Regions from separate parts of the Pseudoalteromonas sp. ABV4_021 genome, predicted to be linked through region 2. Evidence: predicted binding sites of a transcription regulator. Region 2 holds the regulator's gene; each other region holds the start of a gene.
What was found. The regulator ArgR, encoded in region 2, controls arginine synthesis, uptake and breakdown. The targets are predictions, from matches to a motif close to ANTGAATANNTATTCANT.
Positions count from the first base shown of each region.

Region 1: ACXAFE_RS07430 (citrate synthase) is a predicted target of ArgR. The motif match lies at 3,369-3,386, and genes of this name have one in related genera.
Region 3: argC (N-acetyl-gamma-glutamyl-phosphate reductase) is a predicted target of ArgR. The motif match lies at 3,635-3,652, and genes of this name have one in related genera.

Region 1 covers NZ_JBSWVB010000001.1:1,569,031-1,574,072, reverse strand. The annotation lists gene ACXAFE_RS07440 (SufE family protein) at 247-663, opposite strand; gene ACXAFE_RS07435 (aminotransferase class V-fold PLP-dependent enzyme) at 666-1,868, opposite strand; gene ACXAFE_RS07430 (citrate synthase) at 1,987-3,273, opposite strand; gene sdhC (succinate dehydrogenase, cytochrome b556 subunit) at 3,663-4,037, shown strand; gene sdhD (succinate dehydrogenase, hydrophobic membrane anchor protein) at 4,031-4,378, shown strand; gene sdhA (succinate dehydrogenase flavoprotein subunit) at 4,379-5,042, shown strand, end outside.
Region 2 covers NZ_JBSWVB010000001.1:2,232,780-2,237,821, forward strand. The annotation lists one part of gene ACXAFE_RS10410 (IS3 family transposase) at 1-752, shown strand, start outside; gene mdh (malate dehydrogenase) at 804-1,742, opposite strand; gene argR (transcriptional regulator ArgR) at 2,030-2,497, shown strand; gene ACXAFE_RS10425 (Dyp-type peroxidase) at 2,554-3,465, opposite strand; gene ACXAFE_RS10430 (ABC transporter ATP-binding protein) at 3,480-4,538, opposite strand; gene ACXAFE_RS10435 (ABC transporter permease) at 4,531-5,042, opposite strand, start outside.
Region 3 covers NZ_JBSWVB010000001.1:668,184-673,225, reverse strand. The annotation lists gene ACXAFE_RS03150 (argininosuccinate synthase) at 1-765, opposite strand, end outside; gene ACXAFE_RS03145 (ornithine carbamoyltransferase) at 778-1,698, opposite strand; gene argB (acetylglutamate kinase) at 1,707-2,468, opposite strand; gene argC (N-acetyl-gamma-glutamyl-phosphate reductase) at 2,461-3,477, opposite strand; gene argE (acetylornithine deacetylase) at 3,671-4,828, shown strand; gene ACXAFE_RS03125 (GAF domain-containing protein) at 4,825-5,042, opposite strand, start outside.

The sequences.
Region 1 (5,042 bases), 660 kb from region 2:
CGCAGTATGAAACGCTTTTAAACTCGCCTGTTAGGAGCGCTCCAAAGGCGCGATGATTGCGCCAAATTTTCTCGATTTAGCCCAACTAGACCTTCACAAATTTTGCTTACCCTCCCACCTTTGGATAGCTCTGAATTGGCTAATTACTTATGCGGATTGGTATAACAATCAAAGTTAGTTGCTTTGATTCTTACCTATAAAACTTCGTTATAAAAAATGTATACAATATAATCTTGCAAAGTGGTTTTAATCATCACTTTGTATTGCAAACTGTGTAATTGCATCTGCAATCGCTAAAATCCCGTTACCGCGACTTGGGCTTAAGTGCTGTAAAAGCCCCAATTCATTGAACTCATGTTGAATATTTATGCGCTTAATTTCATCCACAGTTAAGCCGTTAACCAGTGTAGAAATAATATAAATGAGTCCTTTCACGATGCGTGTATCTGAGTCTGCTGTCACGACGATATGCTTTTCGCTTTCGTCAAAATCCACATAAAGCCAAACATTACTTTCACAGCCATTCACTTTTGCATGGTCAACTTTGAGTTCAGCTGGTAATTTTGGTAACTGTTTACCAAGCAGCATAATTTCACGGTACTTATTTTGCCATGCTTTTTTGGTGATAAAGTGCTGTTTTAATCTTTGATATTGTTCTGTCATAGTTAATCTAGTAATTCGATAGCTTGTTTTAATGCAACAATAAAGCGGTCTATATCATCAATGTTGTTATAGCAACTTAAACTGACACGAATGGTACCCGCAACACCGAGTAAATTTATCAATGGCTGAGTGCAGTGGTTACCTGAACGTACAATAATGCCGGCTTGGTCGAGTAGGGTTGCAACGTCAAGGTTATGCTCATCTTTGTAGTTAAAACTAATTGTGCCGATATTATTGATTAAATCGCCGTAAATTTTTATGCCATCAATCTGTTTAAGTGCGTTTAGCGTGTAATGATAGAGCGCCTTTTCAACAGCTAGTTGCATTGCCATCTCGCTTGAGTCCATAAAATCAAGTGCAGCAGAAAAACCAATCACACCGGCTATATTGGGCGTGCCAGCTTCAAAACGAGCGTTACCGTGGCGAAAGCTTGTTTCATTAAAACTAACGCGTTCTATCATTTCGCCGCCTGTTTGGTAAGTTGACAGTAAAGATAGGCTGTGTGGTTTAGCGATTAATGCGCCAACGCCAGTCGGCCCAAACATTTTGTGTGCAGAAAGCACATAAAAATCACAGTTTAGCGAACCAATATTTGGCCTTAAATGTTGCATCGCTTGTGCACCATCAACCAAAGTAATAGCATTGATAGCGTGAGCGGCATTAAGCAAGTCTTGTATTGGTAAAATATTACCTAAAGTATTTGATGCGTGACTAATCGCCATCAGTTTTGGTTTTAGCGTATTAATCATGGTTAAACTAACATCTAAATTTAGCACACCATTTGCGTCGACTGGCAGAATGTGAAGCGTTGCGCCTGTGCGTTTACACAGCATTTGCCAAGGCACAATATTGGCGTGGTGCTCAAGCGCTGAAATAATAATAACATCACCTTGCTCGATATGCGCATCAATCGAGCTGGCAACCAAGTTTATCGCTTCAGTAGCGCCTTTTGTCCAAACAATTTGTTCCGCTGTTACCTGGCAATAGTGTGCTAATTTTGTGCGTGTTTGTTCGTATAAGGCGGTGCTGTTTGATGCAAATTCACTGACACCTCGATGCACATTGGCATTGTGGCACGTATAAAACTCGGTAATTGCATCAATCACGTTCTGAGGTTTTTGCGTGGTTGCACCATTATCTAAATAAACAGACTCTGTGTGTTTAAAAAATGGAAAATGAGAACGAATTTTTTGATTATCTAACATAGTGCCACCTGAGAATGCGAGCGGCGATTTTAATGAAATACACTAATTTTCGCAATTATTGACGGGATTTAGACATTAAAAAAGCCGCAAGTTGCGGCTTTTTTAAACTCAAAGAGGATTAACGAGACGTTACGTCTTTATAATCACGCTTTGTTTCACCAGTGTATAACTGACGAGGACGACCGATCTTCTGACCAGGTTGAGATAGCATCTCATCCCAGTGTGAGATCCAACCAACGGTACGTGACATTGCAAAGATTACAGTGAACATGCTTGTTGGAATACCAATCGCTTTAAGAATGATACCTGAGTAGAAATCTACGTTAGGGTAAAGTTTCTTCTCGATGAAGTATGGGTCTTCTAGTGCGATTTGCTCTAAACGCATTGCTACGTCAAGTAGTGGGTCTTCAATGTTTAATTCTTTAAGTACTTCGTGGCACGTTTCACGCATTACTGTTGCACGTGGGTCGAAGTTCTTGTAAACACGGTGACCGAAGCCCATTAGACGGAACGGGTCGTTCTTATCTTTCGCTTTTGCAACGTACTCATCGATACGGTCTACTGAACCGATTTCTTCTAACATTGTTAGACATGCTTCGTTAGCACCACCGTGCGCAGGGCCCCAAAGTGATGCAATACCAGCTGAGATACATGCATACGGGTTAGCGCCTGATGAACCTGCTAAACGTACAGTCGATGTTGACGCGTTTTGTTCGTGATCTGCGTGAAGCATGAAGATGCGGTCCATTGCTTTTGCAAGAACTGGGCTTACTTCGAATTTTTCCGCAGGTACAGAGAACATCATGTGTAAGAAGTTTTCTGCATAGCTTAAATCGTTGCGTGGGTATACGAACGGTTGACCGATGTTGTACTTGTAACACATCGCCGCAATTGTTGGTAACTTTGCAATTAGACGAACAGCGCTACGGTGACGTTGTGCTGGATCAGTGATGTCTAAATCTTTGTGGTAGAAAGAAGAAAGTGCACCAACAACACCACATAGCATTGCCATTGGGTGTGAATCTACACGGAAACCTTGGAAGAAAGCACCAATTTTTTCGTGAAGCATAGTGTTAGTTGTGATTTCGTTTTCAAAACCAGCTAACTGCTCGGCATTTGGTAACTCACCATTTAATAGTAAGTAACATAGTTCGATATAGTTTGATTGTTCAGCTAAATCGTCGATTGCGTAGCCGCGGTGTAGTAAAACACCTTTAGCACCATCAATGTACGTGATAGCTGATTCACATGAACCAGTAGACATGAAACCCGGGTCGAACGTGAAGTAACCATGGCTGCCTAGGGTGCGAACGTCGATAACGTCCTGACCAGCTGTGCCAGAGTAAATAGGAAGTTCGATAGGATCTAGCCCATCAATATGGACCGTGGCTTTTTTGTCTGCCATCTAATTATCTCCTTTAAATATAACAAACCAGTTTGTTATTTTTGATACGGATGTTAAGCAAATTCTATCTATTCTAACTTATAAATAGGGAAGAAAGTCAATTTAAATGCATCAATTGATGATAACTATTCTTCAAACGGATAAATATTATACCAATGGCTACTTCGCAAGCACCTCTTATTAAACAAGAATTGTAATAGGCCATATGGTCTTATATACTGTGGTAGGCATTCTAAAAGGTGAATGCCTTTCGTCTGGAGCGAATGCTGTTTTTTCATACCGCGACTCGTCATCGCAGTGTGGCAAATTTCGCTTTGATGGTTCCATCAATATTTTGGTGGGTTATAACAACAATAGTTGGACTCCTTAGAGTCAATGGGCAAGTAACAGTGAAAAAGCAAAGACCTGTAAATCTAGATTTATCTACTATCTCGATGCCAGCAACTGCTAAAGCTTCAATTCTGCACCGTATCTCAGGTGTGGCGTTGTTCTTCGCTTTATCTTTTGTAATTTGGGCATGGTCTGAATCACTTTCTTCTCCTCAAGGTTTTGAATTCGTCAAGAGCCTGTTTACCGGGTTCATTGCCAAATTCATTGCATGGGGTGCGGTTATCGCGCTTCTGTATCACTTAATTGCAGGTGTACGTCACCTTCTAATGGATACAGGTCGTTTCGAAGAATTAGGTTCAGGTAACGCAAGTGCTAAGTTTGTAATGGCACTATGGGTTGTATTAGCCGTGTTAGCAGGAGTATGGATATGGTAGTTAATCAAGCATCTCTAAAACGCGACGGTGTACAAGATTTTGTATCATTACGTGCAACAGCACTTGTATTAGCGTCATATGCTCTGTTTATCTTAGGGTATTTTCTTACTACTCCAACTGTAACGTTTGAAGCGTGGCAGGGATTATTTTCTAACTTAGCAGTAAAAGTGTATACCTTAGCTGCGCTAGTTTGCATGATGGTTCATACCCGTATTGGTTTGTGGCAAGTTCTAACTGACTATGTTAAGAACGCTAAATTGCGTGCAATCCTAGGCTTTTTCCTAAACCTAATGGCTTTTGCATATGTAGCTGTTGGTTTCTTTGTTCTTTGGAGTGTGTAAGTGGCTATTTCAACAAGAGAATTTGACGCTGTAGTAATTGGTGCCGGTGGTGCGGGTATGCGTGCTGCATTGGCTATCAGTGAATCAGGTAAAACTTGTGCACTTATTTCTAAAGTATTCCCAACCCGTTCTCATACGGTGTCTGCACAAGGTGGTATCACAGTTGCTTTAGGTAATTCCCACGAAGATAACTGGGAATGGCACATGTACGATACGGTAAAAGGTTCTGATTACATCGGTGACCAAGACGCGATTGAATACATGACCAAAACAGGTCCTGAAGCAATTACAGAATTAGAAAACATGGGTCTACCATTTTCACGTTTTGAAAATGGCCGTGTTTACCAACGTCCTTTCGGTGGTCAATCGAAAAACTTTGGTGGTGAACAAGCTGCACGTACTGCAGCAGCAGCTGACCGTACTGGTCACGCGCTTCTTCACTGTCTATACCAACAAAACGTTAAAAATAAAACAAATGTGTTTTCTGAATGGTACGCATTAGACCTTGTTAAAAACGACAAGGGTGACGTAGTTGGTTGTACTGCTATCGATATCGAAAGCGGCGAAGTAGTTTACTTCAAATCTAAAGCGGTTGTTTTAGCAACTGGTGGTGCAGGTCGTATCTTCGCATCAACAACAAACGCGCACATTAACACAGGTGACG
Region 2 (5,042 bases):
AACGCTGTAAAGTGGCGGTAATAAAAGAGCAGTTTGAGCAACGAGTATTATCGTTCGTAAAGGCACAGCGGATGACTCATCCTCGCATTGGTACCAGAAAGTTACAGTACATAATGCAACAGTCAGAGCTACACATTGGCCGAGACCACTTGTTTGCCTTACTGAGAGTAAACCGCTTATTAGTGCTAACTAAGCGCGCCTATCACCGAACAACACAGAGTCTGCATCGATTTTATAAACACCCAAACATCATAAAAGATGGGATTGAATTAACTCGTCCAGAGCAATTATGGGTGGCGGATATCACTTACCTGCCAACGAAAGAATGCGAGTCCTATCTAAGTCTAGTAACAGATGCTTACTCTAGAAAAATAGTGGGTTATAGCCTAAGTGATAATTTAAAAACGAGTTCAGTAAAACAGGCGTTTAAACAAGCGTTAAAAAATAGAAAAGTCACTTCACCTCTTATCCATCATTCTGATAGAGGTATTCAATATTGCTCAAATGAATACCAACGCATACACGAAGAATATGGCATAACGTGCTCAATGACAGATGGATATGACTGCTACCAAAATGCCTTGGCGGAACGCGTAAACGGTATACTGAAAAACGAGTATTTACTGACAAAGCCTAATAACTTGGAAGAAGCTGCGAAAATGGTGAAACAATCCATTGATATCTATAATCAAAGAAGGCCACACACGGCTTTAAAATACAAAACGCCCGATGAAGTGCATCGAGCGTTTTAATATTAAAAGTGTCAACCCATGCTAGTATGGGTCAAACAACTTATCGCGGCATTAACCGTTGATGAAGTCGATGCCTTCCTGAATGTCTTTGTTAAGCGTTTCAAGCATGTCGTTCTTTGCTTTCTCTTCGAATGCGCTAAGCTCACCGTAAGAAAGAATTTCTTCAACACCGTTTTTGCCTAAACGTACTGGGTGTGCGAAGTATGCTGCGTCACCACCGTCGATTGCAACGTATGCGTAGTCGATAACACCTTCTTCACCTTGTAAGCCTTTAACTAAAGACTGAGTGAAACGTGCAGCTGCTGCGCCCATTGAAAGTGTCGCTGAACCGCCACCCGCTTTTGCGTTAACAACTTCAGTACCTGCGTTTTGAATACGTGGAGTAAGTGCTTCAACTTCTTCTGCAGTGAACTCAACACCTTCAACTTGTGAAAGAAGAGGAAGAATAGTTGTACCTGAGTGACCACCGATTACTGGTACTTTAACAGAAGCAACGTCTACGCCTTTAAGTTCAGCGATAAACGCTTCTGAACGGATAACGTCTAGTGTCGTTACACCGAATACACGGTTAGCTTCGTAAGTACCTGCCTTTTTGAATACTTCAGCAACGATTGGTACAGTGCCGTTTACAGGGTTAGTGATAACACCTACAAGCGCCTTAGGACAGTTTTTAACAATGCCTTCAGCAAGTGTTTTAACAATGCTTGCATTAACATTGAATAAGTCTGCACGGTCCATACCCGGCTTACGCGGCATACCTGCTGGAATAATTACGATATCTGCGCCAGCAAGTGCTGCATCTAAATCGTCTTTACCAAAACCTTCAACTTTAACTGCAGTTGGGATATGTGATAGGTCAACAGCAACACCTGGAACAACTGGCGCTACATCATATAACGATAGCTCAGAACCAGCTGGTAATTGTGTTTTAAGTAATAAAGAAAGGGCCTGGCCGATACCACCAGCTGCGCCTAAAACTGCAACTTTCATGTGAATTCTCCGTGATTAGAGGTAGGTATTTAAAAAAGTGCCATAAAGATAATGAAAAGTGCGCATAAAAACAAATAAAACAGGTATTTTTTATATAAATCTCGACCATAGTTGTAAACTTTATCCGACTAGATTAGTTGACAACGCTATCAATTAAAAAAATCGCGTTTTCATTGAGATTAATTCAACTCTAATTGAATTAAGATGACGATTTTATTAATGCAATTAGCCCTAACTTGTGTAAAATTTAAGGTAACGTCCATCAATTGGTTAAACAGCCCGTTCACATGCAAATACAAGATAAACAAGAAGCGCTGGTTAAAGCGTTCAAAGCCCTTTTAAAAGAAGAAAACTTTGGTTCACAAGGCGAGATTGTTGATGCCTTAAAAGACATGGGTTTTGACAATATTAGTCAGAGCAAAGTGTCTCGCATGTTAAGTAAATTTGGCGCTGTACGTACACGTAATGCAAAACAAGAGATGGTGTATTGTTTACCCGCAGAAATGGGTGTACCGACAGCGAAAAGCCCGCTGCGCCAGCTGGTAATTGATATTATGCATAACGAAATGATGATCATCATTCGTACCAGTCCAGGTGCTGCACAACTAATTGCGCGTTTGCTCGATTCACTTGGTAAAGCAGACGGTGTGTTAGGCACCATTGCCGGTGATGACACGATTTTTATCGCCCCTGAAAAAGTCTCTGAAATTGACGTTACACTAGAACGCGTTAAAAAGTTATTCGAAAACGTTTAAAACTAATTAAGAGAGTTTTGTGTCGCATAACTCTCTTAAACTCTAGCTTGTTAAATCTAACTAGCTAATTCCCTAAGCATATTCACAGATGGTGCAAAAAACGCCGCACCAAAATCACTTTTCGCAAACTCCAGCCACATATCTGGGCCATTATCATCAATGTAGCCTAAACGGTGTTTGAGAAGCGTTTGAAACGCATAGCCATTATTTGCACAGCTAATAAATAAAAAGCCCTGTTGGTTAATATCAGCAAATGGCATGCCTTGATTTAAAAATAATGCATTGCCATGTTCATCGTAAAGCTCTGTACGAGCACTATGGCTGTTTTCCGGAGCGCAGCTAACCGCTTGGTTAGAATTAGCCATTCGCCCCATTACAATTTCTTGTTCTGCTTTTGAGATTTCTTGCCACGCCTTTAAATCATAACGATAACGCTGCACATGAATATAGCTGCCCGCAGAAAATGCAGCGTCTTCATCTCCCACTAAAGCAACAAGCTGCTTTTTGCGACCATGGGGATTAGCTACACCATAAATAAAGCCATTTAGGTCACGACCGTCTAAATAATGAAAACACTTTACTTGGTCAATCAGTTCAATATCACCACTCAGTAATTCAATCACTTCCATCACAAACAAATGAACTACATCAAGGCGATCTGCCCTAATTTGAATCATTAAATCTATTGGACGTGATGGCGTAGCATGCTCAATATGTTCAAATTGCGGAAAACCCGCCAACGTTTTTGGCATTTTACTGGGGTAAATATGTGGCCAGAACTGTGAACCTATCGCCACAACACAAGACACAAGTGCTTCTGAAAATTCGTGATCAAACCGCTCTTGCATATCAATAATACTTGCCAATTTTTTCGACAAGCTGAGTTCTTGGCCATCTAATACATTTAAAAATAAATGCACACCATGTAAATTGGCTTCAGCACAAACTCCTGATTGCGCTTGTGGCATAGCGGGTTTCCTACTTAATTGTTATTAGTATAAGCGAAATAATTAACCAAATGCGGACGAACATCAATAGCTAATCGCTGACCATAAGCATAGCGCTGATGTTGCGTGCATGGAATTTCAAGCTCTTGTTGCCCTAGTTTTACACGACATAAATAGCGATTACCAACAAAACGGCTCGCGACAAACTCGCCTACTCCCTGTTCGTTTTCGCTCAAAGTTAAATATTGAGGCTTTAAGTATATACAGCCTTTTCCTGACACCTCATTTTGGTCATTGGTAACAGGTTCAAGTGAAGTAATCGTGCCAAACTCAGTTTTAAATTCAGTGCTGGATGTCGCTTCTGCATCGATAAAAATACCAGCACTTAAAAATGCCGCAACACCTTTTGTCGCAGGTTTGCGATAAAGTGCTTCTGCCGTGCCTAATTGTGCAATTTTGCCCTCTTCCATAATTGCCAATTTATCAGCAAAGGCAAAAGCTTCCTCTTTGGAATGGGTTACAAAAATAGCGGAAACTTGCTGATCTTTAATAATACGGCGAATATCATCAATTAATTGAAAACGTACTTGGTGATCGATATTGGAAAATGGTTCATCAAGTAGCAATAAGCTCGGTTTATACGCGAGCGCGCGAGCAATTGCCACGCGCTGTTGCTGACCACCTGATAATTGGTGAGGATAGCGCTCAGCAAATGCCTCGAGCTTAATCAGTGACAGCATTTCTTTAACACGCTCATTGCGTACACTCGAGGATTCTTTATGTAAGCCAAACGCAATGTTTTGCTCAACGGTTAAATGAGGAAACAACGCATAGTCTTGAAACATCATACCGATATTGCGCTCTTGTGGCGGCACATAAAGCGAATCACCGTTAACCGCAACTTGCGCAATCGAGATATCGCCTTTGCTAGGTTTCAACAAGCCAGCAATTGCTTTTAACGTGGTGGTTTTGCCACAGCCACTTGCACCGAGTAAACACACAATTTCATTGTCTTTTACCTGCAATGACAAATCTTTTAAGATCGGTTTGCCATTGTAGCTATATTCTAAATTGTTAATCGACAAATTACTCATGAGATGCTTTAGCTTCCATAGTGTTATTAACTAAATATAAAGGGATTAAACCGACGAGTACGATAAATAACGCCGACACTGAGGCAAGCTCTAGTTGCTCATCACTGACGTATTGGAAAACATAGGTTGCCAGCGTTTCAAAGTCAAAAGGACGTAATAACAGTGCCGCAGGTAACTCTTTCATACATTCAATAAATACAATTAAACCAGCAGTAAGCATACCGCGCTTAAGCAGCGGCATATGTACTCGGCGCAAAGTATTGCCTGCACTTACACCCATTGAATGACTTGCCATGTCGAGCGATGGTGAAATACGCGCATAGCTAGATTCTATTGCACCTTGTGAAATCGCATAAAAGCGCACAACGTAAGCAAACATTAAGGCAAAAATAGAACCACTAAACAACAATCCTGGCTCGGCAAACCACTGTGTTGATTCGGCAACCATATTGAGCTGTTGATCAAGTGCGGTAAGCGGCAGTAGCACTGCTATTGCTAATACAG
Region 3 (5,042 bases), 1.6 Mb from region 2:
ACCATGGGGCGCTGCAACTTCGTTTAGCGTAGTGAGTACTTGCAGCGGTGACATTTGCTCACCATTTACCGCAACTACTTCACCATTTTTGACACTAAGCTGAACAAGTTGTGACTCATTTGGCGCTTGCTCTGGCGAATTTGTCCATGTCCATACTTGATCGCTAGGTTGGCACCACGGATCTTCAAGCTCACCACCTTCGTGTGAGATGTGCCACGCGTTTGCATCACGACTGTAAATTTTAGTCGCCGACGCAGAACATGGAATATTACGCTCAGCAAGGTAATCAAGTAATGATTCACGGCTTGATAAATCCCATTCACGCCAAGGCGCAATCACTTTCAAATCAGGTGCAAGGGCTGCAAAACAGCTTTCAAAACGAACTTGGTCATTACCTTTACCGGTACAGCCGTGAGAAAGTGCATCAGCACCTACTTTACGCGCAACTTCAACTTGTGCTTTAGCAATGATAGGACGCGCCATTGACGTACCTAGTAAGTAAGTACCTTCGTAAATTGCGCCAGTTTTAAGCGTTGGATAAATATAATCGGCAACTAACTCATCTTTTAAATCAACGATATGACACTCAGATGCGCCCGATGCAATCGCTTTTGCTTCTACGCCTTCTAACTCTTCTGCACCTTGGCCTACATCGGCAACAAATGCCACTACTTCACAGTTATAGTTTTCTTTTAACCATGGCACGATAGCCGATGTATCAAGACCACCTGAGTATGCTAGTACAACTTTTTTAATAGAACTCATGTTACCGATTCCTTACACAAAATTTGGGTTTAATAAACTTACAAGCAGAGCATTTTGCGCATGCATACGATTTTCAGCTTGTTGTATTATGAATGATTTGTCACCGTCCATTACCTCAGAGGTAATTTCAAATTCACGGTGTGCAGGCTGACAATGCAGTACGCTGGACGCGCCTGTCATATCAACAAGCTTTTGATTAATTTGGTACGGCATGTACTTTTCTTTTACTTGTTCAAGTGGAGTGTTATCGCCCATTGATACCCAAGTATCGGCATAGAGTGCATTCGAACCAACTGCGGCTTCTAAACGGTCACTTACCAATACCGATGCGCCATTTTGTGCTGCTATCGCTTCAGCTTGTTTTACAATTTGTGCATCAGGTGATGCGCCTTTAGGGCATACTGCGACAAAGTCAGTACCTAAGGTTGCCGCTAATAGCATCAGTGAGTGCGTAACATTGTTACCTTCACCTAAATAAGCCAATTTTAGTTGGCTTACGTCGCCGTAAATTTCAGTCAATGTCAATAAGTCAGCGAGTGCTTGGCATGGGTGATATAAATCACACAAACTATTTACAACCGGTACAGACGAAAATTCACTAAGCGTAGTTAATGTACTATGCGCCATTACACGCGCTACGATGCCATCAGCCCACGTGGAAATATTTAGGGCAAAATCTTTTACTGATTCACGTTGCCCCATTGCACCGTTTTGCTGATCTAAATAAACTGCATGTCCGCCGAGTTTGTTAATGCCGATGTCAAACGACAGACGAGTACGTAAACTTGGTTTTTCAAATAACGTAACAACCGATTTTCCTTTCAGCGCATCGGCAAAATCCATTGGGTTATTTTTAATTTGTAATGCTAAATTAAGTAATTCTAAGTTGGCTTCTTTGTTGAGTTCTAAGCCCGTAATAAATTGTTGAGTCATTGTTTTTCCTATGGCGTAATCTTGGTTCCCACATGCTCACCATTGAGCAATGCGATTAAGTTTTCTGGCTTTTGCCAGCTCGAGATATACACGCCACGTCGTAAATGTTGAGCAGCTTGCAAGCTGGTATTTACTTTTACCTGCATGCCGCCTTTAATGACTCCCTCTTCGATTAATGTACTGATATCAGTACTTGATAACTGATGTAATGGATTAAGCTTGTGATCTAATACTGCTTCTACATCTGTCATAAAAACCAGTTCCGCATCAAGCAATTGAGCGATACTAGCTGCTGCTTCATCGGCGTTTACGTTGTACCAGTTGCCTTCTAAGTCAAAACCAATTGAGCTCACAATCGGAAAACATCCCGCATTGAGTAGCGATTTAAGAATACTGGCATCGTTTTCAATGCAGGTACCGACTTGGCCAAGCGCTTTTAGCTTTTGCTCACTAACGAGCCCCGCTTCATAAAGACTTAAACCAACAGGCTTAAAACCATTACTAATTGCCGCGCCCATGAGTTGTTTATTTGCACAACCCGCAAGCGCACCAACAATGTAAGGCATTTGTTCACGCGGACTAATACGCAGGCCAAGATGTTTTGACGTAACAAAGCCCGCATCGCTTAACCAGCTATCAACAAGCGAGCCACCGCCGTGCACTAGAATAAATTTGTCTTCAGGCTTTTGATGTAACACATCAATTAACGCTTTTGCAGCGTCAATATTATTTAATACCGCGCCACCTAGCTTAATTACCCAATTAGCCATGATTTACTCCTTGAAAGCCCGTATGTGCTGCCAGTCCTAAGGTTAAGTTTATACATTGAAGTGCTTGGCCAGACGCGCCTTTAAGTAAATTATCAATCGCAGAGATCACAATGAGTTGATCACCCTGTAACTGCCAACCAATATCAACAAACGGCGTGTTCTCAACACCTTTAATTGATGGAATTGCATCGCCAAGTAAGCGAATTAAAGGCTCATCAGCAAGCACCTGATATGACTCAGCTATTTGCTTTAGAGAAGTGCCTGGTTTTACTTTGACATAGATAGTTTCAAGAATACCGCGCTTAAAATTGCCCAAATGCGGTGTAAACAACACCCTGTGGTCAAGGTATTTTTCAATTTCAGGGCCGTGTCTATGATTAAATAAACCGTAAGGTTTAAGGCTCACTTCGCAAAAATGCGTTGCCACATTGGCTTTACGCCCAGCGCCAGTAACACCAGAAACCGCATTGATAATCACAGTTTCATCAGTAAGTAAGCCAGCTTGTTTTAATGGTTTAAGCGCATTTAGCGCAGCGGTTGGGTAACAACCAGGTACTGCTACTAACTGTGCATTTTTGATTTGGTCTTTTTGCCATTCAACAAGACCATAAACAGCTTGTTCTAATAGCTCAGGGCTAGCGTGTTTAAAGCCATAATAGGTTTCATAGTCATCATTTGATGACAGACGAAAGCCTCCAGATAAATCAAATACTTTTTTGCCCATTGCTAAAAACTGAGGTGCAAGTTCGACACTGACTGAATGTTCAGTGCATAGGCAAATGGCATCGGCATTTTGTTCGATTACTGAAAATGCCTCACTATTTAACGGCGCTAGTTCACCTGCAACAATGCCATTTAGTTCAGGGTAAAGACTGGCAAGCGATTTACCTTTATCTAGGCTATTTTCAGACACATACATACCCACTAACTTTAGCGAGTTATGTAGAGAGATTAATTTGGCAAGCTCAGCACCTGAGTAACCGCTTGCACCAACGATAACGATATTCATATTTTTTCCAAAAAACTATTAAGGGTATAAAGACAAGTTTTCAAAAAGTGTTATCGTCGTAAAATTGAGTTCTGCATGCTGTTAGTCTCGGTACTAATTATTTCAAAATAATGAATTGAAATGCAGAATAAACCAATGTAAATTTATATTCAACTTTTTTGCATAATTATTTATTAAGTATTTTGAGGGAATCATGTCGCAATTACACTTTCTTGATATGTACGGTGCACTTATTGCCGCACCGTCGATTAGCGCAACGGTGCCATCACTCGACATGAGTAACCGCGAAGTCATCAATTTATTGGCAAGTTGGTGTGAATCTCTAGGCTTTGCAGTCGAAATTACGGAACTTGATAATAATCCCGGAAAATACAATCTAGCGGCAAAGCTAGGTACGGGTGAAGGCGGTTTAATGCTGGCAGGACATACAGACACAGTGCCATTTGACGATAGTCGTTGGCAGTTCGACCCGTTCAAATTAAGCGAACAAGACAACAAGTTTTATGGCTTAGGCAGTATCGATATGAAAGGCTTTTTTGCTTTTGTTTTAAATGCATTACAAGAAATAGATAACGATACTGGACTCGCTAATCTAAAACAGCCTATTACAATTTTAGCGACCGCAGATGAAGAAACCACAATGGCTGGCGCAATTGAAATCGCCAAACAGAATAAGCTAAAGCCGGCTCGTTGTATTATTGGTGAACCTACCGACATGGTGCCTGTGTATACTCATAAAGGACATATGTCGACAGCAATTCGTGTAACAGGTAAAGCAGGTCATAGCTCTGATCCTGATGCGGGTTTAAACGCGATAGAAGTCATGCAGCTTGTAATTAGCCAGCTATTAAAACTAAAAGAAGACATAAAGAATAAATATTCATTATCAGATTTTAAAATACCCTACCCGACTTTAAACCTTGGGCACATCCATGGTGGTGACAATGCCAACCGCATTTGTGGTTGTTGCGAGTTACATATTGATATGCGCCCAATTCCCGGCATTAGTATTCCAGAACTTCAAGCAATGCTGTTGCAGGCAGTAGCACCGATAAATAACCAATATCCAAACGCGGTAGCGGTACATGATTTACACGAACCTATTCCCGCGTTTTCAGGCAGCACAGACAGCAGTTTAGTAAAGCTTGCTGAAAAGCTGTCTGGTGAACAAGCACAAGCGGTAAACTATTGCACCGAAGCGCCTTTTTTACAGCAGCTTGGTTGTGAAACAATCGTAATGGGTCCAGGCTCAATACAACAAGCCCATCAGCCCGATGAATTTTTAGCGATGGAAAAAATAAAACCAAGCCAAGAGCTGATTAAACAACTTATTGTCGCATCTTGTTTCTAAAGCCCCTCGCCTTTTTCATGCAGCTTAATAAAGGCGTTAAAGATCAGCTCATCAATATCACAAAATGGTGAGCTGTCGATGACACCCGTTATTAACTCAATAGGGCTATCATGCTGCACGTCAAAATCAATGTCATTCATTTGCGAAATCAAACAGTCAAGTAGCTCTTGCGTATTGTGTTTGTCCGCATTACTTACTAGCGCAACAAATCCAT